Regions from separate parts of the Paenibacillus rhizoryzae genome, predicted to be linked through region 3. Evidence: riboswitches for the same ligand, from Rfam matches in the RefSeq annotation. Region 3 holds a riboswitch; each other region holds the start of a gene.
What was found. Region 3 has a riboswitch for cyclic di-GMP ahead of AC6ESO_RS14845 (methyl-accepting chemotaxis protein). Riboswitches for the same ligand answer to the same signal wherever they lie in the genome.

Region 1 (8,189 bases), on a different contig from region 3:
CAGAAGTCCGATCGGATGCGATCGCCACACTCGCCGCAGCAGGAAAAACAGAACCAAGGCAAAAACCAACAGCCCGACAATACCCAGATCAAGCGCGATTTCAATGTAACCGCTATGGACTTCATTCCCAACATACGGGGCCGTCTGCACTTGAGTAAACAACATCCGCCAGGTGTCGCCGCCACGGCCGAAGAACAACGCTTCCTTCATGAGCAGCCACGCATCCTGATAAAATAACCCGCGCGCACCGGCCGTCTGAAACCCGCCGCTTAATCGGCCTTGAATCACTGATGGAAGCAGCATGACCATGCCAAAAACACCTGCAAGCCAGCATCCCCACGCAATTCGGCTGAGCAGCTGCTCCCGTCCCCTTGCCAATACCCACCTCAAACCAATGAATCCCGCAAGCGCAGCCGCACCGATGAGAAGCAGGAACACGGTCTCTTGCACTGTCGCCCCGTGCTGCACAAGCTGAACTTCCTCTCCCGAAGCATCACTTGAGGCACCGCTACGCAAACCTGCATGAACGACGGCTCGATAGGCAGCCCCTCCGCTAATCAATGCCCAGCCGCTATAGATAAGCCAAGTGATGCGCTCTTTACTCCTCAGCAGCAGGAGGCCGCACAACCATGCAAAAATGGTCGCGAACCAGCCTCCTCTTGATTCTGTCAGCAGCAATACTAAGACAGCAGGCACTACTCCCGCCGCAGCACCGATATACGATAATACAACAACCCTTGCCCGAATTAGCAAGAGTAAGTAAAACAATAGATAGGCACCTGCTACGGCACCCAGAAAATTCGGATATTGCATGAATCCGGACAAACGCGCTCCGACAGCGGATAACCTCACATCGCCGGTGGTCATGATGATTTCGGGAAAAGCGATCCATCCCATCCATCCCGCAATCGCGCCTGCTAATACGAAAGCGCCAGAGCCTTGAATCGCCGCAGATAGCCACATCCGGCGCTGCAGCAGCACCGCCATATCGGAGCTGGAACAAAACCAGCTATATAATGTGATTGCATAAGCAGCATACGCCATCCATCGCAAAGCCTCATCGAAGCTGCCTAACATGGAGGCTGGTCGATGAAGCAGCGCCACAGCATATAGCAGTGCAATCGCCAGCAGGCTATAGAACGCAGTGGGAACGCTCTTCACGCGCCGAGCATCCTCATTCCGAGAATGAACAATTAGAGCCGTTCCTACAACGAACACGCATACGACTATAAGGATCGATTCCCACCGATAAAAGATCGTATCAAAGAACATCCCATAATGATAAGCCGAGCCACCCAGCACGATAGCCACGGCCAGCGCGGCTAATCCCGTCAGCCCACTTCGCATAACCACTTCCCCTTTTACTCGAACCCCAACGCATGAATTTCGTTATTTTTCCAATTGTACCATAATTGATAGGCTGACTATAAAAAAGAAGACGCTGCCGGACCACGATCATCCGTTCAAACGCCTTCTTATATTTGCAACGCGGAAATCGCGTTTATCTGCCCTTCTTAGCTGTTGCTTTCTCTTGTTTAAGCTTGAAATAGGCTTCAATCTGCATGCGCAGTAAATAGGCTCGAAGCGCCCGCTGCTGCTGCTCGTCCAAATCGAGAAAGCGGGCTCCATAAAACTTCCACTCACTTCCATCTTCCTTGCGGATAATTTCAACTTTACAATCCAGCTTGAAGCCAAGCGATAAGCTCGCCATGAGGGTATCGCCTTTTACTAGTGTCGGAGGGCTCATTAGAGAGAACCCCACGCCGGTATCGCTTATATTGCGCAGCTCTATATCGAAGCTGTCTGTAGCTTCAATCGTCATTTTATCGCCTTTGGAGCCTTCGACCTCTTGCGAATATGTACGCGATATCGTTCCTCTCGCCTCAATATCCATACGCGGCGATTCCCGTTTCTCTTCAAGTCCCGTCAGCGAGCGAGCCGGGAAAATAACCGCGATGGAACCATCCGCCTTCGCTATAATCGTCGATTGCAGACGGTGAATGCCGACAGGCGAATAGACGGTTAAACTCACCGGTTCACCGAGCTCGAAGTTTTTGAATTCCGTCAATTCGATCTCCATCATTTCGCCTTCTGCATGGGCAAGCACGCCAGTGGCAACATAGCCGTCTTTCTCAACCATCGTACGGCTGTGCAGCAGTGCTTTCATGGCAAAAGTAGGTCTGCCTGATCCGATTCGTTCATTCATGCCTGACATTTACTTTCCTCCTTCACATATGAAGAAACGCTCCCGCAACCACGGTACGGCGCTAAAAAACAGAAAAAGCGCTTCCTCATGCAATACCGGAGCCGCTTCCTTAACCACGAGATAACTCGGGGGTTCATTTCGGCAGTCAGGCTGTCATTCGTTCGCTACTATAATGATGAGCGGACATTTAGACCCTTTAACTTTGCGTCCTTACCTTTCGATAAGTTTGCCAGTATCAATGATATGCAGTTGTCAGCAGAATGCTAACCTATCTACAGTTCTTTCACGATCATTAATTTATGTTGGTCTTTGAGGTCGATCTGATAGGCTGCAGCAGGCGCTGTTCCGTCAGGCTCTCGGATGATCCGAACCGTTGGACGATGAACCGCGAGCGGGTCGTTCATAGCAACGACGGCAACTTGCCCTGAGCTGAGCAGTACCGTTGTCGCGACCGGATAAATGGAAATATGCTTACAGAAAATCTTGATTAAATCCAGATCAAAATAGGTGTTTCCTGCGGCAAACAAAAATTCAATCGCTTCCGATGGCGTATACCGTTTCCGATGCGGCCTGGGAGAGGTCAGCGCATCATAGACATCCGCGATCGCTACGATCTGAGCGTATTCATGAATGGCCTCCCGCTTAAGCTTACGCGGATAACCCGAACCATCATAGCGCTCGTGATGCTGCAGCGCGCAATGTGCCGAAAGCAAACTAATATCATGCTGCGCCCGAATGATGTTGAAGCCATCCTCGGTATGTTTCTCCATGAGCATCCGCTCGCTTGGCGTTAATGCCGTCGTCTTGGTCAAAATCTCTTTGGGCAGCCGTGTCATTCCGATATCGAATAACATCGCACCCATGCCAAGCTCTTCGAGCTGCGTACGATTATACCCTCTGGCTAATCCCATGATGCCTGCCAGAATCGTGACATTCAGGGAATGGTGGAACAAGTAACTGTCTGCCACGTGAATGTTAGTTAAGCTAACCATCACATCTTCACGCCTGATGAGATCCTGCATAATATCGCCGAATACTTTACGGAAGGTGCGGCCAAGCTCGGGAGCTATCGTTCGCCCTTTCGTAACCTGTTGGTCCATGAGCGTATTCATCGTCTTGTAAATCGTATCCGATGCTGCTTTGTGCGTGCTGTCCTGAATAGCCGTAGTCGGCTCTAAACCCTCTGTCAGGGGATCATCAATGAAAAGCATGTCAATGCCTAAACCAGCCAATCTGTCGATAAATCGTTGATTTAACTCCACACCGGCGCCAAGCAATATGTTCCCATTCTCCTGCAAAATAGGGCGAGCTAACTTTTCTCCCGGCTGAACGGAGTTGATGTGAACTTTTCTCATCGGTGTTTATTCCCGCCTTTACCGCTTGCTCCCGGATTATGCCTGTAAAGCTGTCGGTTCGGTCAACTGCGTCTTACGGACATATTTCTCTGCGTACATCCGCTTGTCCGCAGACTGCAGCAACTGGCCAAGCTCCACACCGTTCTCCGGAAACGAAGCATGTCCAACCGAAACTGACAATCGTAATCCGGTTCGCAATGAAATGCTAAAAAGCTGATCGTGAATGAGCTTTACGAAACGCTCTATACCTTTGTCATCTGCATAGGGACAAATAATGATGAACTCATCGCCGCCCCAGCGGCCGATAATTTCACCGTAAACTGCGCATTCCGTAAGTGTTCTGGCAATCAGCGCAAGTGCGGTATCCCCTTGGCTGTGGCCCATACGGTCATTCACTTCTTTGAAGTCATTGACATCCAGCAACATGACCGTCATTTTCTTCCGATTACGCTTTGCTTTAATCGCCAGCTTCTTGAAATTCGTCTCGATGAACCGGCGATTATACAGTCCTGTTAAGCTGTCTAATATGGAAGACTCCTTCAATCGATCATACTTGAGTCCTAAGAGATAGCCAATAGGCAGGGCAGTCGCTGCGAATGCAGCGGTACCGATTAGAATAGCGAGCGGCGTAGGTGTCTTACTTGCAAGTAGGCATAAACCCGCTGTAGCCAGTGTTGCTCCACATGATGCCACACACGCTGTAAGACGTCCGTTACGCGACATTCGCAGTCCTCCTTATAAATTCACTACCCGATTGCGACCATTGTCTTTAGCTCTGTACAATGCGGAATCCACCTTCGAGAACAAGTCTCTAATGTAACCTTTGACGTCTTCAATCTGAAGCTCGGACTGCTCTTCTACCACAAGCATTCCCATGCTGATTGTTACGGATACCGGAGAACGTCCCCGGCCGATTGCTATCTCGTTGTTCTGAACGACCTCTCGAATGCGCTGGGCGAGCATGTCCGCCTGCTCTCTATTTGTATGAGGCAAATAGACTGTAAACTCTTCACCGCCGTAGCGAGCCAATATATCGGTTCTTCGAAGTGCCCCGCGAACGGCATCGGCCGTTCTCCGAATGACTTCGTCACCGATCACATGGCCGTATGTATCGTTTACGAGCTTGAACAAATCGATATCAAACAACAAGAGAGCGAATGGAATCTTGTAGCGGATATTCGTCAGCACCTCGTGCTCCAGCTGCTGCATCAGAAATCTGCGGTTGAAACAGCCTGTCAGGCTGTCTGTAATCGCCATCTGCTCCAGTTTGCGATTCGCTTGAAAGAGCTCGTCCTGCATAAAGATAAGGGCGCGATTGCGCTCTTGCATCGAGGCATACTGCTCCTGCGACTTGAAGATCAGTGACTTCAGCTCGGAAATTTCTTGAAACGTGATGACTTTCCCGATCCGGCCTTCATTCACAATAATCGGTCCGACATGCAATGAGAAGTACTGCTTGCGCGAGTTGCCCTGCTCAATCATGATTTCGGTCTGGATTCGCTGAGAAGGGTCCATCCTGTACGTGTACAGGAACTCGTCTTCATTCACTTTGTCGATATTGCACCAAGAAAGGAGTTCCTCCATATTGAGCGTTTCGCCGATGGCAATTTGAAGACGCGGGTTGACAATCCGGTTCATCTCGATGACATTGTCATGCTCATCCAGCACGATTATGCCTACGGACAACGTATCCATTACATCCTGCTGCGCAATCTTAACCAAGTCGAGCGAACGATGCTTCTTCAAGGAGAATACAAAATACAGATCAGACAGCACGATGCCAAGCGACGTAAGGCCGGGAATAACCGGCAGCCAAGGATCAAGAATGACGTTTACCACTAAATCCATTAATGGAAACGCCATCATAATAAATATGCCTGTGAGCGCGTTGGCGATCCGTACCCGATCCTGTGACAGCTTACGTGAATGATAGGCCTTCAGCAAGATGCGTACCGTATAGACGTAATACGAAACTAACAAGCCTACCATCGCCCAGAAGATAGGACCATAGACCCTCTCGTCGTAAGTATTATCCACCGTAGTCGCGAAGGCATTCCACGGATTCCATAAGACGCCGATCGAGATGAGCACCGATGGCATCATCATGTAAACGAGCGTGGTGCGACTCGGCCTGTAGCTGGCGTTCACCAGAAATTTCGTAAACAGGAGCCACCCAAAGCCAAGCATCGATAAACCAACAAAGGAAATATTTATGTATATAATCTGGAGGTGTGGTTGATCCGTTGTGTGGACGCCGACTTGACCGAGTGGCCAAATCATCATGAAGAAGTGAAATAACAGATAGACCTTATGCTGTGTTGTGATTACATTAAATGCAAATACATAGATGAAAATGGTGAATAAAAAAAGAAATAGGCTCAAGTCCAGCCCTGTCATTAGTCCCATTCGCTTCACCCAAATCACAATCAAATTGTTAAACGTATAAACAGAACTGGGACAATCTACTTACAAGTAACTATATTCTATCATACTGTTTAATTATTCGACAATAAACTTGTTATCTTTATTGACATGGGCAAAAATATTATTTGGTTGCCTGCTTTAACCGCTCCCCGAGTGCCTGCTCCAAGTAAGGTTTCACCTGCAGCATGTCGCGGAAGACGACATACTCCTGCCATTTGCGCGCTGAATCAGCCCCTCCTCCTGCTGTGCGGACTGCTCGGATCAACATGTTCTTGGGCGTATGCTCCGGATCGATAAACTCCAGAAGCTGCGTGCGATAGCCCAGCACTTCCAAGAGCTGCGTTCGGATGGCATCCGTAGCAAGGGCAGAGAACCGCTCCTTAAGAAGCCCGTGCGAGAGAAGAGGCGCCATCGCTTCGTTCTGAATTTGCCGAAACAGCTCGTGCTGGCAGCAAGGTACGGACAGAATGACTGAAGCTCCCCATTCGATCGCTTTAACCAGAGCTGCATCCGTTGCCGTATCGCAAGCATGCAAGGTAACGACCATGTCCACTTTGGATTGATCCTTATACTGCGCAATATCTCCGACTTGGAATTTCAATTTATCGTAACCGAGCTTCTGTGCAAGCTCGGAACAGAATGCAATAACATCGGCCTTTAGATCCAATCCGACAACCGAGATGCTTCGCTGCTGCTTCACGGCAAGCAAATGATAGAGGGCAAACGTCAAATAGGACTTGCCGCAGCCGAAGTCCACAATTGTAATTTCGCGATCAGCCGGCAGATGCGGAAGCACATCTGTAACCATCTCCAAGAATCGGTTGATCTGACGAAACTTATCCTGTTTCTTCGCAATCACTTGGCCGTCTTTGGTCATAATGCCAAGCTCCACCATGAACGGCGCTGCCTCGCCTTCTTGTACGACACGCTGCTTCTGCCTATTATGGGCCAGAGATTCGGACTCTGCTTTAGCCGTAGCAGGCTTCGTCAAGATCGCTGCTTTGCCCTTCTTCGAGAACAGCACCTGTACATCCGCATCGTTTGTTTTGAACAATGCCTGCCGGTAATGCTGCTCCAGCCAAGCTGCGATCCGATCTGCGGCATCCGCTTGCGGCACATTCTCATGTGTGACTTTATTGTCGATATAATATTGAAATTGATAATGCAGCGTTCCCTTAAGCTCAATCGGACGAATGACTGTTTTCGCAGGCACTTGGCCGTCCTTGCGGCGCAGCTGGCTAAAGATCGCCTGCCGCAGCCGTCCACTGCCTACCCACTGCTCGATATCCGATTGCCATTGTTCCTTGCTTTCCATCTGTTCCTATTCAGCTCCTAAGCTTGCGTCAATTGTTGCTTCACACGTTCCAAACCTTCTTTAACCTCATCGCGCGGTAAGCCGCCTTGCAGGAGCGACTCATCCGGCAGCAGCAGGAGTCTGCGATAGAACTCAACCGCTTCCTCCGCCTCTATTGCACCATCCTCTGAAAGCTCATGCAGGACGTTCTCAGCCTCATCATATCGCCCGCCGCTTTCGTGCCACTCCCACATTAGCAGCTTCGTCTCTCTTGGTAGCTCATAGATGCCGAGCTTCGTTTCAAGCTCTGCCGCTTCTTCCGAAGGCGTTCGCAGAAGCGCCGGCGCATCCAGAATAGCGAGCCTCATGAAGAGATGAAAGGCTTTCAGCTGCAGGGGATACCCCTGCTCCTGCTTGCCAAGCTCGGTAAGAATCTCGCCTTCTTCCTTAATCAGCAGCGCCACCGCATGCAAATTGGCGGTTTCTACGATTCCGTTCGTCGTCATCATCCGAACAAGATCTGCATCGGACAATTGACGGATCAGCTTCCCGTTCATCCGAAACTGACGATCGAGCAGCTCGTCAATAACAAGCAGCGCTTCCTCCTGCTTACGCTGCTGTCTCAGACCCATAACCTGGCCGGCAACTTCACTCATCTGCTCAATCATCCGCATAAAATAATCCCTTTGAAACAAAGGCCGCATCCCCTCTCGACAGCTTGCTTGCAGCTTATAGCGACTTCAAAAACGCGACCATCTCACCTACCAGCTGCTCCGACGCCTCAATCATACTCATATGACCGGAACCCTCAAGGAGCACTTGTGAAACATGCGGACCATCTACCGTAAATGTATTCGCCGGAGCGATGACGCCATCCTCAGATCCTGCAACGAGCAGACGCGGTATATTA
Region 2 (8,189 bases), 130 kb from region 3:
GCCAGGTGGATGATATGGGGATGGGAGCGGGACCGATGAACGGCATGGAAAATATGCTGGGCGGACCGTTCGATATGGGAGATCGGCGGCAATGAGTTGGAGCTTGAAGGAGCGGGAGGTACGAATTGAGCTGCTAGCGTCGCTCTCCCGCAGCCAGCAGGCCGTCGCTCGCATTCTGAACAGCGTCGCAGATGAGGCCGAGCGTGCATCCGGTCTGGCAGAAGCCATACAGCGCAACATGAAGCGCCTCGAGGCGATGCAGCTGACGCTTACGACAATGGTAAGCGCCATGGAGAGCAGTGAAAGCCAAAGACGATGCAGAGACAGCCGCTCTGCCGAACCGTGGCTGAATGCAGTCGTCCAGGTTGGTTCGCGTCCAATACGGGAAGGTAAAGGAGGAACCGGAAAGTGATTGCAGCGGGAATAAGCGGGAAGAAAAGCAGTAGGTTACCACTTTCACCACGAGTCACACCGAACAAGACTTCAAGTAAGCCAGAAGGAGCAGGCAGTCAGAAGAAACAGGCGACCTCTACGACGAAGCGCAGGCGTACGAAATCAGGCACCGGCAAATCTTCCATGCGAAAGCAGAAGCGTGGACGGAAGCGGGGGTTAAACAGTCACAGCTATAACCGGGCTTTCGACAATGCCTATAATCAAGGCTATAATCTCGGCTTTGCCAAAGGCTTCGAGGATGGCCATCAGCTTGCCTATGAGCAGCAGACCTAATGACGATCAAGCAGCTTGGAGGGAGTTCGGGCCATCATAGGAACGGGCTTGTACTCCCCTACGAATTGCTTGGCACAAGGGCCGGAAGCAGCAGCAGCTTCACTTCGTGTGCGGGAATGGGGTAGCCGATCAGATAGCCTTGCGCGCCGTCGCAGCCTTGCTCCTTCAAGAGAGCAAGCTGTGTCTCGTGCTCGACGCCTTCAGCAAGCACCTGAAGCTTAAGGCTGTGAGCCATGCCGATGATCGCAGTGACGATGGCCAAATCATCTCGATTGTGATCAATATTGCGAATAAAGCATTTGTCCATCTTGAGCGTGTCCACCGGAAATAGGCGCAGGTAGCTGAGTGATGAATAGCCGGTTCCAAAGTCATCAATAGAGATATGAACGCCGAGTGCCTTCATTTCGTGCAGTTTGCGAATAAGCGGGGCTTCGAAATTGGAAGAAGCAACGCTTTCTGTAATTTCAAGTTCAATGAGCTGCGGTTCGACCCCCGTGGAGAGCAGGATCGTCTTCAGCATCTCAATGAGGTTGTCCTGCTTGAATTGACGAACCGATAGGTTCACGGACACCGGCAGCGGGGACAAGCCCGTTTTCTTCCAAGCATTGATTTGATCACAGACCTGCCTTATCACCCATTCGCCAATCGGAACAATAAGCCCCGTTTCTTCAGCAAGCGGAATAAATTCAGCCGGCGAAACGATGCCGAACTTCGGATGCGTCCAACGCAGGAGAGCCTCGAAGCCGCTCAGACGGTTGCTCTGCAAATCTTTCTTGCCTTGATAGACCAAATGCAGCTCGTCTTGCTGCAGTGCTTTGCGCAAGTCCTGCTCCAGCATCATTTTCCGCAAATTGACCTCGTTCATCTCATTGCTATAGAAAGCGTAGTTATTTCTCCCCTGCCGCTTAGCCGCATACATAGCCGCATCCGCGTGAATCAGAAGCGTATCGGCATCCTGCCCGTCTTTCGGATACATCGCAATCCCGATACTCGTCGTAACAATAATATCTTGCCCTTTGAGAATAAAAGGTTCGGAGAGCCGCTCCAGCAGTGGCTCAACCAGCGTTCCCACTGCCCCAGCGTCGCTATTCGGCAGCAGGATGACGAACTCGTCGCCGGCCAATCTGGCCGCGAACACGGATTCTTGTAGCGTAGTCCGAAGCCGATTGGCGAAGCTCTTGAGCAGTCGATCTCCCAGGGGATGGCCGAATGTATCGTTAATGGATTTGAACCGGTCCATGTCCAGGAACAAGATCGCGAAGCTGCTTGGCTGGTTAGCGGCATTCCGAAGCTCTGCTTCCATCTTCATAATGAATTGATAGCGATTCGGCAAGTCGGTTAATGGATCGTGGTACGCCATATAGTTAATGGTTTCGCGTGCGATCTTCGTTTCCGATATATTACGGAAGTTCGAGAGGATGGCTGGGCGATTATTGAATAAAGTTGAGATGGAATTTGTTTCCACCTCGATCACGTCACCATTCAGCTTGTAAATACGGAGCTCGGTGTAATCCAAGGTGGTTTTGCCTGCGATGAGGTCAGCCGCTTTCGCGCGGATCAGCTCGTGATACTCCGGCAAAGCAAGGTCAAATACATCAACGCCGATTAATTCATCCAAGTGCTTCGCGCCGAGCATCGTCATTCCCGATCTATTCATATGTACAATCTTATTGTCGATTTGCACGATATTGGCTTCGGGAGACAGCTCGAATATTTGCCGGTACCGGTTCTCGTTATCCAGTGCTTTCTTCTCGCTGCGCTGCGCATTCGAAATGATTTTGCCTCCAATGATACATACGCTGACACAGGTGATACAACACATGGTAAACAACGTGAACTGTACAATTCGGTAGAGCAGATCCGTTTCGAGCAGATAAGGATTGAACAATTGATGGATGATGAGTACAAGGGTGCCGTATCCACTTGCCAGCAGCGTCACGTAGCGGTCCAGATAGATGAGGGAGAGTAGCGCGAAGAGGAAGACTACGTTTCCGGAATTCGGCGTCGGTATAAACCACATGACAATGAAGCAGAGCAGGAAGGAATAGGCTGAAATAATCAATTTCCCTTTAAGCGTTTTATAGGTTTGTCGGTAAACGAAATAGAGCACAAGGCCAAGCGGGATCACGGACGAGACGAATCGAATAAAGACCTGAAAGGTAATCAGCTCAAGCGAGAGAACGGTTACATAAATAGGGAGCGAGGTAAGGATCAGAAACATCAAGGTAAAGGTCAGAAGCTTCGAACTGAACTTCTCGTATGGGGTTGCCAAGCTGATCACATCCTTTCTACGTCGATATGGGTATGCAAAAAAGCCTCAGGCCCTCGGAGTGTAAGATGGCGGCAATAGACCGATACGCATCTTCACGCTTGGAGGAACCAAGGCCAGCAGATTAACTTCGGCAGTCTGGCAGTCGTATCTAATCTCTAATTAGGAGAAAAGACTTAGATCCAATGACTTTGCGTCCCCTGCTTTCGAAGGGTTTGCCTATGAGAATAGATTCAATTTGGCGAAAAATGTAGGAATATAGTTCTATTTCTATTTTCCATAATATCTCAGTGTCGTGAATGGGTCTCTGGAACCTATTTAAAAGGATAGAGTTGGTATTTATAGACGTGAATGACGACTGTCACTGCTAGGAATAAGGACTAAAGATATATATTGATAGGACTATATGCATAGTTCCGATTAAATATACACTCTCGATTGACACAGATGATACACATATCATATAGTCAAGCTAATCTAGTAGAGATGAAGGTGAATAGGCTGTCTACGTACCCGTATCACCGTATTAAGGAAGATATTCGAAAGCGCATACATGTAGGGGAGTGGCAAGGCGCTTCGCGCCTGCCATCGAGCCGCACTTTGGCGGAGTCCTATCAATCCAGCGTAAATACGATAGAAAAGGCTATTAAGGAACTGTGCGGGGAAGGTCTGCTCACGCGGGACAACCGCCGGGGTACTTATCTCGCAGATGGCGGGCTGAGTTCCGTATCCCAGAGGAATAGCCGCGGTGGGAACATAAGCGGAGGCGGGAGCGGACTAATCGCCGCTTCGGTTATCGGCATCGATAATCCGCTCTGGGGAGCCGCCCTGCGTGGGATCGAAGATGTGCTGCAGCCGAAGGGCTTTCAACTGATGAGCAGCAGCGATAACCGAAGCCTCGATAAGCTGGAGGCTTTCGTGACGAGCGCGATTGCAAGACAAGTGGATGGAATCATTCTTAGTCCGATCCACGATGGTCAGGATGGGCCTCGCAGTCGGCAGCTCTATGAGAGGTTGGCAGCAAGCGGCATCCCGGTCTTATTCCTGGATAGGCGCGTTTGGGATATCGATATTCCCTTTGTGACAAGTGACAATGCTTCGGGAGCCTATTCGCTCACGAAATTGCTGCTTGCCAAGGGACATCGGCGGATTGCTTTCGTACGCAATTCGGATCTCAGCACGTTCTATGAACGGCTGCTTGGCATGAGACAAGCCTTTATTGAGGCGGGTATTCCGTTCGGGTCTGACTACGACTTGTGCATCCCGACCCGGTTTGAGAATTTCGAGAGTGAGTTCGAATTCTTTGTTTCTCGGCTTGAGGAAGTGCTGGGTACGATGCGATATACGGCTGTTTTTGCAGCGAATGATCAGATTGCCGAGGCTGTACTTGTCGCACTTAAGCGTCTCAGCAAACGTGTCCCGGAAGACATTTCTCTTGTTTCTTATGATGCGCAAGGGTTGAATGGGAGGCTTCGATTGGATATTACGGGTGCAAACCAGCCTTTCTATGATATGGGACGAAGTGCTGCCCTTCAATTATTGCATGCGTCAGAAGGCAAGCAGCCGATCGCGGTTGCCGGACATATTTGCAAAGCGGACATTCATTACGGCAGCTCGGTTTGGGAAGCAAAGATTGAATAACAAGGGTGGTACTTGCTTATGAGCCTCATTCGTCTGTTTCAAGAGAAGAAATATTTGCTGCGCATATTCTTATGGATTACCAGTATTACTCTGCTAATCGTCGTATCGTTCTCCACGCTTGTTTATGTGAATGTGGAGAAGAAGGTGTTCAAGAGCGAATACGAGAACAGTCAGAAGGTGCTCTCGCAGATGAAATACAATATCGATTATCTCGATACGATGATTCGCAACATCACGCTCTCCACGTATGGCAGCAATGACGTGAAGGCGCTCATGTATTTGAACGATGAGGAAACGTACGAGCATTTGAATGTCATCAATAAACTAAACGCGACGATTGTGGCGAACAATCCGTTTATCCAATCTATCTACATTTATAACAATCATAAGAAATTGTATTACTCGACATACGGCGATTTATATCATAAAGACGCGGAGCTCGATAAGGTGCTGCAAAGCTACACGAGCATTCCGGTCCTTCGCGCAATCGTGCGCCGCAGCGCGGAAGCCGCAGACCAAGGCGCAGGCGGTGCTGCGAATACGGTATTAAGCTATATCATGTATGAGACGACGGATCGGGATAACCGCATGGATGGCGCCATTATTCTTAACATTAAGCTGGACTGGCTTGTCGATAATATTCGTGCGATTAACCGGATTGAAGCAGGTGCGAGAAGTGAGCTCTACATCCTGGACAGCGGCAATGGACTGATTGAGACGGATCCGGCGAATCCGGTACAAACGTCAACATTCGCGAATACGATCAGGCAAGCTTACGTAGACAAGGCGGGCAGCTCGGAAGCACAGTCTGCGCAGCCGTCTGGTTTCTTCAACCAGAGCATCGGCGGCGAGAAATATATCATCTCGTATATCCGGCTCGAGAAGACGGGATGGACACTGCTGGATGCAAAGCCGTACAAAGAGGCATATGCGAACCTGAAGCAGCTGCTGGATACGATTCTGCTCATTACAATGGCGATCTTTGCCGGAGCGCTGCTGTTGACCTTGTCTGTTTCAAGAGGGATCTACAAGCCGGTCAGAAGGCTGATGGAACAGACCTCGCGCGGAGGCTCCGTGACCCCGGGGGCGAAGGATGAATTCTCTTATTTAACCGAGGTGTACCAGAAATCGAGAGAGCAGCTGTATGAGTATCATCTGGAGAAAAACAACAACACCGGCATTATGAAGCTCTATTTTCTCAAGCGATTGCTCGTCGACAGCTTCAGTATGAGCAGTCCGGCTTTCGGTGAGGCGCTCCATTCCCTCCATCCTGCAATGTCGCAGGAGAAGCCGTTTCTCATCTGCGTGCTGCGCATCGACAACTATAAGCTGTTTATGACGAAGAGCTTGGTCGAACGGGAGCTGCTGCGCTTCGCGATTGCCAACATCACGACGGAAGTAATAAGCCGTTCATTCGCGCATCAAACGGTGGACATGAAGGATGATTCGTTCACGATTCTTCTCAATATCGATTCGGCCTCGCAGGCAGACGCGGTTAAGGAGCTGCTCATGGAAGCGCAGCACTACATTAAAGAGCATTACAAAATCTCGTTCTCTGTCGCTATCAGCGAGCCGATCGAGGACTATCAAGCTATCGCGGCGGCATATAGCCACACCTTCACGAACAGCTCTTATCGTTACGTGCGAGGACATATGGCGGTCATTACGCAAGCGGAAATCGATGAGCAGACGGGCAGTATTGATATGGAGCAGGTGATGGAGCTTACGGGCAAGTTCATCGAGGTTGTTAAGAAAGGCGATCCTGTTCGAACGGAAGAGAAGTTCCGCGAGCTGTTCCGGTATATCCGCAAGCTGGAGTACAGCGACATTATGCTCGTCAGCATGCAGGTTGTGCATCATTTGAAGAAGGCTGTATACGAAATGAACCGGACGCTCAAGGAGCCTATTCATATTCATGCGAAGCTGCTGAACAGGGAGTTGTATGAAGAGGAGACGGCGGAGCAGTTCGAGGAACAGCTGCTTGAAGCGGTTCAGACGATTACGAGTGAGCGAAAATCGGCTGCCGAGGAAGGGAATCAAGTCGCGGCGGATACGATTAAGGCTTTTATCGATTCGAATTATTTTGACTCCTCGCTGTCGGCGACCGATATATCGGGCATGATGCGGCTCTCAGCCTATAAACTGAGCAAGATATCCAAAGAGCATTTCGGCATGTCGATACCGGAGTACATCAATCAGATCCGGTTGACGAAAGCGGTAGAGTGGATGGAGAACTCGAAGCTGAGCATTCAGGAAATCATGCGCCGAGTCGGAATCGAGAATGAAAGCTATTTCTATAAATTGTTCAAAGCGAAGTTTGGCATGACGCCGCGGGAATATATTGCCGGGCGAGGGAAAGGGTAGAACCCATTTCCCCACCGTTGTGGAAGTTGAGATACGAAAGACCGCCGATTCCGCTATCGGCGGTCTTTTTGTATATAAGGTCAACCGGAATATACGGTTAACTTTAACGAACCGTACGGGCCTTATTTGATCAAAAAGTAGCGATTTGAAATTCTAACGAATCCTACAGGCCTTATTTGCTCCAAAACCCGTGTATTTCTATCTATTTCGACTAAATAAGGTCTCTGTGGTTCGTTAGAAAAAATGAGGAGCCCATTTCTCCCACATAAGGCTTCTACGGTTCGTTAGAATCGTGAGGGAATGCATTCGGCTGCTGCTGTGGAGGTGGCGATGAAGGAAGGAGATACACGGCGGTCGTGATCGCTTGCGCGAGCATGCTCGGCTGCTTCACGTTTATGCATCCACAGTACAAGCGAGCTCTATGTAAATCACAACGCTATTTATCCATAATCCTTCAGGTCTATGAAGGATTATTTGTTTTGCCTAAAAAGCAGGATTAGCTAGTTTTTTTGTTTTTGTACAGTGGATTTTCGGCGCATTTCAGTATCGTACAGTGCTTTTTTGACCCCGCAAAAATGAGCAGTTTCGCCGCTGCCCAAAAGCGCCGTATGCTCAGAATCGTAAACAACGAAATTGCAAAACCGCATAAAGGAGGAGCATATGAGCAGAGGAACCACTTTGGTTTTCAAGAAGGAATGGAAACATTTCATGAAAGGCAGAAGCTTATTACTGATTAGCCTGCCTGCGATCATCGTCGTCTTTATCTTCTATTACCTGCCGCTGTTTGGCATCGTGATCGCATTTAAAGACATCAATTATGCCGACGGCATTTGGGGCAGCGCCTGGTCAGGCTTAAACAACTTTAAGTTCTTCTTTAATTCCCAGGATGCGATGCGGATAACACGAAACACGCTCCTGTTGAATGGGGTATTCATCATCGTCGGGACGTTCTGCTCCGTTATCGTAGGACTGCTGATGGCGGAAATGGGCAGACGGCTCGTGAAGATTTTTCAAACGATCCTATTCTTCCCTTACTTTCTCTCATGGGTTGTCGTCGGGTTTGTTACTTATATTCTGCTGAACCCCACGTATGGCGTCATCAATAAGGCAGTGGAACAATTTCATGGCACAGCCATTGATTGGTATGGCAATCCGTCCTATTGGCCGCTCATTCTGACGCTGACTTATT
Region 3 (8,189 bases):
CCATCCTCGATCGGCTTGTTTATGAAGATACGCATCGTGAAGCCAACTATGAGCTAATGGTAAGAGCGCATATTATGCAGCTGTTTATCTATTTAAGCCGCTGCTATGAGCGCTCGCTGAAGAAACCGATGACTGCGGCAAATGATGAAGGCGCGCTCATCCGGAATGTTTGCGATTTTACGAGGCGGCATTATGCGCAGCCGCTAAGTTTGCAGCAGCTCAGCTCCCTCTGCAACCTCAGCCAAACGACGTTCACCACCAAATTCAAGCAGCATATCGGCATGACCTTTATTGAGTTCCGCAACCATATTCGCCTGCAAGAAGCGAAGAAGCTGCTCGAGACGACTTCAGGCAAAGTCATGTCCATTGCCCTTGAAGTAGGCTTCGAGGATTTAAGCTTCTTCAATCGGATGTTCAAACGGCAATTCGGCGTGACACCGAGCGAATACCGGACCGAGCATTGGCGGCAATCCTCGTAAAAACAAACAAGCTCCCGAGCCTCTAAAGGCCCGGGAGCTTGTCTATTCTTGTAGAACTTATTTGCTGTGCAGTACTTCAGGCGTAGTCAATTTATCGTAGAAATCAACCGACTTGTCCTTGTCATCGGAATTGCGAAGTGCCATTGCGGAACGAGGGTGCTCGTCCAACATACCTGTAATCATATAAGGAATAATATAGCCCCACTCTTCTTTTTCACGCAGCGTAATCATGTGCTTCTCGATCATATCCAGCACCGGACGCACATTGTACTTCGTGTTCTTCAGATGTGCGACAAGCAGTTCCGTTGGGCAGTTGCCTGCGGCGCGGCCCATTCCGTATACGGAAGCATCCAGGAACTCGACGCCTTTCTCAACGGAAACCAGCGTATTGGCGAAAGCAAGCTGCATATTGTTGTGCGTGTGTACGCCCAAACGTTTACTTGGCAGGTACTTCTGGAACTTGCTGACCAAGTAGTTGAAATCATTCGGATCCAAGCTGCCGTAAGAGTCAACCACGTATACGACGTCTACTACGCTAGCTTCGATCAATTCAAAAGCTTCAAGCAGTTGGTTCTCCATAACATTGGAGAGTGCCATAATGTTCAGTGTTGTTTCGTAGCCGCGGGAGTTGAATACGTTAACCAGCTCCAGCGCCTTCGGTACGTCCTGAATGTAGCAGGCTACGCGGATCAAATCGAGCATGCTCTCTTCGCGTGGAAGAATATCGTTCTCATCTACCCGTCCGATATCGACAAGTGCAGAGAGCTTCGTATTCAGCTTCTGCGGGATGACTTTACGAAGGAAGTCGTCGTCCAGGAAGCGCCATGGACCAGCATCTTCAGCGCCTTTCAGCAGCTTTGGCGAGTTTTTGTACCCGATTTCCATATACTCGACGCCAGCTTCATTCAGCGAGTTGTACAGATGCTGAACGAACTCAACGCTGAAATCCCAGTTATTGACGAGTCCGCCGTCGCGGATCGTGCAGTCGACGATTTTACAATGACTTTTTTTCGAAGCATTCATAGCATTGTGTCTCCTTTTTAGCCAGATCTTGTCTTTTCTACTCATAATACTTGATATTGGCTATGAACGCAAAGTCATTTTTGTCAGAATTGCACTACTCTTCGGATTATATGGCGCGGAAAGATTTCCTCGTGCTGACCATGATTTGATCCAGTTTATCGCTTAATTTCTCCAGCATTGCCGCAAGCTCCGACGATCTGGAAATAAGCTGATGCTGCTCATTGGAGCTGCCTGTGACCGTCTTCACACTGCCCGTTAATTCGGCGGACATGCGGGAGATTTCCTCGATATTGATGTTAAATTGCTGCGTGCTTGCCGACATCTGCTGGGAGGCCCCGGAAATATAATGAATTTGCTCTGCGACCGTTTTAATCGATCGCATAATGCGTTCGAAGGCAGCTCCCGCATCACATACCGCCTGATTGCTTGACGAAACCTCCGTAATCACTTGATCCATGGATAGAATCGACGCGCGGTTATTGGCTTGAATATCTTGGACGAGTTCCGCAATCCGCATGGCCGATGCCGTCGTTTGCTCAGACAGCTTGCGTACCTCATTCGATACGACAGTAAACCCGCGGCCATGCTCGCCCGCCCGCGCCGCTTCGATTGCCGCATTCAGCGCCAGCAGGCTGGTTTGGGAAGCGATGTCTGTAATCAAGCTTGTAATATCATCTATTTCTTGCGAACGCTGACCGAGCAGCTTTACTTTGGTTGCGGACTCTTGAACGGTATTGCTCATCGCTGTCATCTGCCTGACGGCCTTCTGAATGGCTTCATTCCCATTATCAGCCTCTGTCGCCACCTCATTCGAGAAATTAGAAACCGTAGCCGACGTTTCGGCAATGGTATGAATGTCGCGGAGCATCTCTCCGATCACCTTCTTGCCTGTTCGCGCGCCATTCTCCTGCAAATTCGCCGTAGCATCCACCAGCTGCATCGTTTGCACGATATCGCCTGCCAATAGATTGAGCGTGGCCGCGTTGCAGCTAAGCTCCTTAGAGTTCATGAGTACCTGGTCCGAGGTTTCTGTTACGTTCTCGATAATTTGTTTGACGGCTGCTTGAATTTTCTGTTGTTGAGCCGATTCCAGTGCGTGGATGAACGCTCTGCGAGTCACGATTTGATAGGTAACAGCGCCGATAAACAAGATAACAAACACGATGTGAATGGAGACCATTGCCAGCGAGTAATCACTGGTTCCGTAGACGAGTTCAGAGAAAAGCAGGAAGCCGAGTACGTGCTGAAGTGCGAAGATGACGGTGCTAACGAGAAGCATTGCGATGAGGTCGTAGTACAAAATAATGGCGAGTACCATAAAGATGGAGAAGTGGTATTCCACCATGCCGTTTCCGCCTGCGATGATGGAAATGCTGCTGAAAGTGAGCGACAGCGTCATGAGAAGCGGTACGGTCTGCTGCTCCTTTTGTAAACGCATGCATAATCCGGCAAGCAGTAAGCAAATAATCGGTAAAGCGAAGAAGGTTTGATTAAGGAAGGAATGAAGCATAGAGCCGTTCATATCCGGGTGGTGATGATCATGCTGCATGGCCAAACCGAGCCAATCGAATGCGTGTACTAGAAACGATAAAAGCACAATAATTGTAGAAATGAAAAGCATGACACGGTTTTTCTCCCTAAGCATACAAAGAGCCTACCTCCCAATATTTTATACATATAAAAAGAGTCCACCCGTGTAAGGATGGACTCCTTTTCACTCGGTAACCTGTCCACCATGGCATCTGTATCGATACTTTAGGCCTAGGCTTTGCGTCCCAACATTTCCATTGGTTTGCCTTTGTCATATGAATAAGTAGTTGGATCTTTATAGTGATTATTAGGTTAACATGGTTAATTATAGGAGAGAAAATCCCTATTTGTACATAGCGTAATTTGTAAAGTTTTGTCGAATTTGTCAGATCATCTCTTCTGCTCTCACTACTTCGTCGAACTTGGCAGCTGTAATTAGCCCGCTTCGGATCGCAGCCTCGCGCAGCGTCAGGCCTTCCTTATGAGCAGCCTTCGCAATGGCCGCCGCATTCTCATAACCGATATGAGGATTAAGCGCCGTAACGAGCATCAGCGACTCGTTGAGATGCCGGGCAATGGCTTCCCGATTCGGCTCAATGCCAACCGCGCAATGCTCATCGAAGGAGCGGATCGCATCGCTGAGAATTCGGGTCGACTGCAGGAAGTTGTGAATGATGACAGGCTTGAACACATTCAGCTCGAAGTTTCCTTGGCTGGCCGCGAAGCCGATCGCCGCGTCATTGCCCATGATCTGACAGACGACCATGGTCAGCGCTTCACATTGCGTCGGATTGACCTTCCCCGGCATGATGGAGCTGCCCGGCTCATTCTCCGGGATCCGAATCTCGCCAATTCCGCAGCGCGGGCCGCTCGCGAGCCAGCGAACGTCGTTGGCGATCTTCATTAAATCCGCGGCGAGCGCTTTAATTGCGCCATGCACGAAGACGATCTCGTCATGGCTCGTCAGTGCGTGAAATTTGTTCGGCGCACTTATGAAGTGCTTGTCTGTGAGTCGGCTGATCTCCGCCGATACCTTCTCGCTAAAGCCCGGCGGGGCGTTCAGTCCCGTACCCACGGCTGTACCGCCGATCGCAAGCTCACGCAGTTCTTCGCGGCTTGCTCTAATGTTCCGTTCCCCTTTCTCCAGCATCCGGACCCAGCCGCTGATCTCCTGGCCAAGCGTGAGCGGTGTGGCATCCTGCAGATGGGTACGACCGATTTTGATCACATCCATGAAGCTTGCGCTCTTCTGTTCTAGGGTGGATTTGAGCTGCGCGATGGCCGGCAAGAGAAGGTCCTCTACGGCAATTAGCGCGGCGATATGCATTGCGGTGGGAAAAGTGTCGTTAGAGCTCTGCGAGCGGTTGACGTCGTCGTTGGGATGAACAGCCGCCGCATGACCTTTCTCCTCCAGCAGCTGCGCCGAGCGCCTTGCGATCACTTCATTGACGTTCATATTGGACTGCGTGCCGCTCCCCGTCTGCCATACGGCAAGCGGAAACTCCTCCTGCCACATGCCTTCAATAACCTCATCCGCTGCAACCGCGATAGCTTCCGCTTTAAGCACATCCATCTTCCCCATGCTTCCATTCACCGTTGCTGCTGCTTTCTTCAGATAAGCAAATGCGGTAATTAACTCGCGCGGCATCTTCTCCGTACCGATTCTGAAATTATGCAGACTTCGCTCCGTTTGCGCTCCCCACAGCCGGTGCGCCTCCACCTGTATCTCCCCCATGGAATCCTTCTCAATGCGAAAATCGCTCATCGCGACTACCTCCTTATACGAATGGTTTCATTGTATTGGCTTACTTTCTATATACCCAAAGTGAAATGGTGTTTCTTCTATTTCTATGAAAGAAGCGATGCATCTACGAGCATGCATCGCTTCTTTCCCATGATTTCCTATTTGCCATCCTGTAATACAGCATCTCCGGCTAAAACTGACTCCGCAGCTCCGGCGGCAGCTCCCGGCTCTTGCGCGTGTTCGAATCCATCGTCACACAAGTCACGACCGCGTCCCCGCACAGCTCGCCCTTCACGTTTACGATCTCTTGTTTGAGTACATAGCTGCTTCGCCCAGCCCGCTCCGGCATTGTCGTAACGGTCAGCCGATCCCCTTGCCTGCACTCCTTTCGGTAGTTGATATTGATGTTGACCGTAACGGTTTGAACGCCCATAGCGAGTAACACATCATAGTGCAAGCCTGCCTGCTCATACCATGCTTCACGCCCCCATTCGAGGTATTCCAAGTACTTGGCATTGTTCACATGCCCGTTCACATCGATTTCCGTTGAACGGACGATAAGCTCCAGCTTCGCTTGCATCGATCCTCACACTCCACCTTTATCGCGGCCGGCTTTTTACAGTATCAGCCCTAGTTGCCTTCATGTTAGCTGTCGATTGTATGTATGTCAAAGTATTAGAGCTTGGCGTTCCGACGTAACTAACAACTTAATGGCAACCTTCTATGCCGATCCCCCGCCGAACCGCTCCACAAAAATGAGTGCCCTCGTGTGATGAATGCTGAGAGTTCGAAAATCAATCTCTCAGCTCCGAAAACACGCCGATTTGCTGCTGAAAGTTCAAAAATCGAGGCTCTCGGCTCTCAAACCAACTAGAATCCCCACGCGATAGGTGCTGAGAGTACGAAAAACGAACTCTCAGCTCCGAAAACTCGCCGATATGCTGCTGAAAGTTCAAAAATCGAGCTCTCAGCTCTCTAACTAACTAGAATCTCCACGCGATAAATGCTGAGAGTACGAAAAACGAACTCTCAGTGCTGAAAACTCGCCGATCTACAGCTGAAAGTCGAGAAATCGAACTCTCAGCTTTCTTACAACTTTACTGCTTTACTGCCAGACGTGTGAGAGCAGCACAGTGTACATATGAGACTCCGAAAACTCTGAGCCGGGTTTCTAACGAATCCTGGAAGCCTTATTTGAGCAAAATGACTGGGTTTGAAGATCTAACGAATCCTGTGGGCCTTATTTCGGTTAGAAATGCACTATTTGGCTATATTCCCCCTCAAATAAGACCTTCACGATTCGTTAGAATTAAATAGTGGCGATTCTCGAGCAAATAAGGCTCTCACGATTCGTTAGCCGTATCACCAACAACAATCAGTATAATTGGTGTCGGTGTCGGTGTCGGTGTCGGTGTCGGTGTCGGTGTCGGTGTTGGTGTCGGTGTCGGTGTCGGTGTCGGTGTTGGTGTTGGTGCTCGTGCTCGTGCTGGTGCTCGCGTTGGTCTTGGTGCTAATATCGGTGTTGGTGCTAGTGTTGGTGTTGGTGTTGGTGTCGGTGTCGGTGTCGGTGTTGGTGTCGGTGTCGGTGTCGGTGTGGTGTCGGTGTTCTTGTTGGTGTTGGTGTTGGTGCTCGTGCTCGTGCTGGTGCTCGCGTTGGTATTGGTGTTGGTCTTGGTCTTGGTGCTAATATCGGTGTTGGTGCTGCTGCTACTGTTACCGCTGTTGGTGTTCGTGCTGCTACTGTTGCCGCTGCCGTTGCCACTTCCTTTACCGCTACTGCTACCGCTTCAGCATTATCCACTCCAAGCAGCAAAAAGACCGCCCTCTCCGTACTTGCCAGAGAGAGCGGCCTATCATTCTACCACTCTGCGAACGAGCCGTCGTCGTACGCAAGGCGAGGTGTATCCCAGTCGCCTGCGTAGCCGCGTTCAATGAGCGCTTCTTCATTAATTTCGATCCCAAGGCCAGGCCCTTGCGGGATCGCGACATGGCCGTCGATGACTTCAAACGGCTTCTTCAAGTAGCCTTCACCGAGGTCCCACTTCTCCGCCATCGACGGATGCTCTTGGATCAAGAAGTTCGGCGTGCAAGCGTCGAGCTGCAAGCAGGCTGCAAGCGAGATCGGTCCAAGCGGATTATGCGGCGCGATGGAAGCGTAGTAAGTCTCCGCCATAGCGGCGATTTTACGTCCTTCGAAGATCCCTCCGGCATGGCACAGATCCGGCTGCACGATGGCAATCGCGCCTTTCTCCAGCGCTTCACGGAAACCCCAGCGTGTGAACAATCGCTCACCTGTTGCGATCGGAATGCTTGTCGATTGGGCAACGCGCAGGAGCGAGTCCACATTCTCAGGCAAGCAAGGCTCTTCGATAAACATCGGATAATACGGCTCGAGTGCTGCGGCAAGGCGAATCGCCATAGCCGGGCTGACTCGGCCGTGGAAGTCGATCGCGATGTCTACCCCGCTGCCCACGGCTTCGCGGACCGCAATGAACTTGTTCACTTGGCTCTCCACGAAAGCCAGCGAATCGACTTGCCGCACCGGAGCGTCTACACCTGTTTTGATCGCATTGAAGCCGGACTCTACCCTGCGCTTCGCATTCGCTGCGAACACCTCAGGTGTCTCCCCGTGGCAATGGCAGTACATGCGGATTTTATCGCGCACTCTGCCGCCGAGCATTTCATAGACAGGCATGTTGTAGAACTTGCCTTTAATATCCCATAGCGCCTGCTCGATTCCGCTTATAGCGCTGACCAGGACAGGACCGCCGCGATAGAACGTTCCCCGGTACATGACCTGCCAGTGATGCTCAATACGAAGCGGATCTTCGCCGACCAGGTAACGTTTCAATTCTTCGATGGCTGTAGCTACAGTAAGGGCACGACCTTCGACGATCGGCTCGCCCCAGCCAACAATGCCTTCATCCGTCTCGATCTTCAGAAACAACCAGCGAGGTTTCACATGATAGAGCTTCAAATCTGTTATTTTCACAGCTTCCTATCTCCTTTACGTCCTATACTGGTTTCATTGAGCAGCTAGAAACTAACCGTTACCTTTCTCAGCCCAGACCGGGAGCAATGCGCCGCCGTCCATAAACATGGTCGTTCCCGTCATATAACCCGCGCTGTCGGAAGCTAGGAATACAGCCGCTTCGCCGACTTCAGCGGGCGTACAGAATCGTCCCATCGGAATACGAGATGAGACCGATGCAATCGCCTTCTGAATGCGCTCATTTCCATCGCCCCAGCCATTATTCGTGTAGCCCGGCGCGATGCCGACAACCCGAATGCCATGAGGGGATAAGTCGAGAGCCATGTTCTTCGTCAGCTTGTTCACAGCTGCCTTCGCCGCGGCATAGACGGTGGAGTTCGCCCATGTTCCTTCGGCATGGTTGGAGCTGATCTGAATGATA

Region 1: it holds a riboswitch for cyclic di-GMP, as region 3 does, so the genes downstream of both, AC6ESO_RS06870 (PilZ domain-containing protein) here and AC6ESO_RS14845 (methyl-accepting chemotaxis protein) in region 3, are expected to answer to the same signal.
Region 2: it holds a riboswitch for cyclic di-GMP, as region 3 does, so the genes downstream of both, AC6ESO_RS14335 (putative bifunctional diguanylate cyclase/phosphodiesterase) here and AC6ESO_RS14845 (methyl-accepting chemotaxis protein) in region 3, are expected to answer to the same signal.

The regions. Positions count from the first base shown of each region.
Region 1 covers NZ_JCAALT010000002.1:343,387-351,575, forward strand. The annotation lists gene AC6ESO_RS06865 (O-antigen ligase family protein) at 1-1,347, opposite strand, end outside; gene AC6ESO_RS06870 (PilZ domain-containing protein) at 1,502-2,215, opposite strand; cyclic di-GMP riboswitch class I at 2,344-2,447, opposite strand; gene AC6ESO_RS06875 (HD-GYP domain-containing protein) at 2,479-3,561, opposite strand; gene AC6ESO_RS06880 (GGDEF domain-containing protein) at 3,598-4,284, opposite strand; gene AC6ESO_RS06885 (histidine kinase N-terminal 7TM domain-containing diguanylate cyclase) at 4,297-5,967, opposite strand; gene AC6ESO_RS06890 (class I SAM-dependent methyltransferase) at 6,107-7,300, opposite strand; gene AC6ESO_RS06895 (DUF6483 family protein) at 7,318-7,974, opposite strand; gene AC6ESO_RS06900 (alpha/beta fold hydrolase) at 8,009-8,189, opposite strand, start outside.
Region 2 covers NZ_JCAALT010000004.1:398,288-406,476, reverse strand. The annotation lists gene AC6ESO_RS14350 (alpha-helical endospore appendage domain-containing protein) at 1-95, shown strand, start outside; gene AC6ESO_RS14345 (hypothetical protein) at 92-412, shown strand; gene AC6ESO_RS14340 (hypothetical protein) at 409-726, shown strand; gene AC6ESO_RS14335 (putative bifunctional diguanylate cyclase/phosphodiesterase) at 785-2,998, opposite strand; cyclic di-GMP riboswitch class I at 3,125-3,225, opposite strand; gene AC6ESO_RS14330 (GntR family transcriptional regulator) at 3,488-4,636, shown strand; gene AC6ESO_RS14325 (helix-turn-helix domain-containing protein) at 4,655-7,000, shown strand; gene AC6ESO_RS14320 (ABC transporter permease) at 7,661-8,189, shown strand, end outside.
Region 3 covers NZ_JCAALT010000004.1:527,284-535,472, forward strand. The annotation lists gene AC6ESO_RS14835 (helix-turn-helix domain-containing protein) at 1-479, shown strand, start outside; gene AC6ESO_RS14840 (aldolase catalytic domain-containing protein) at 537-1,502, opposite strand; gene AC6ESO_RS14845 (methyl-accepting chemotaxis protein) at 1,609-3,147, opposite strand; cyclic di-GMP riboswitch class I at 3,220-3,309, opposite strand; gene fumC (class II fumarate hydratase) at 3,418-4,797, opposite strand; gene AC6ESO_RS14855 (acyl-CoA thioesterase) at 4,967-5,356, opposite strand; gene dgoD (galactonate dehydratase) at 6,635-7,768, opposite strand; gene AC6ESO_RS14865 (SDR family NAD(P)-dependent oxidoreductase) at 7,820-8,189, opposite strand, start outside.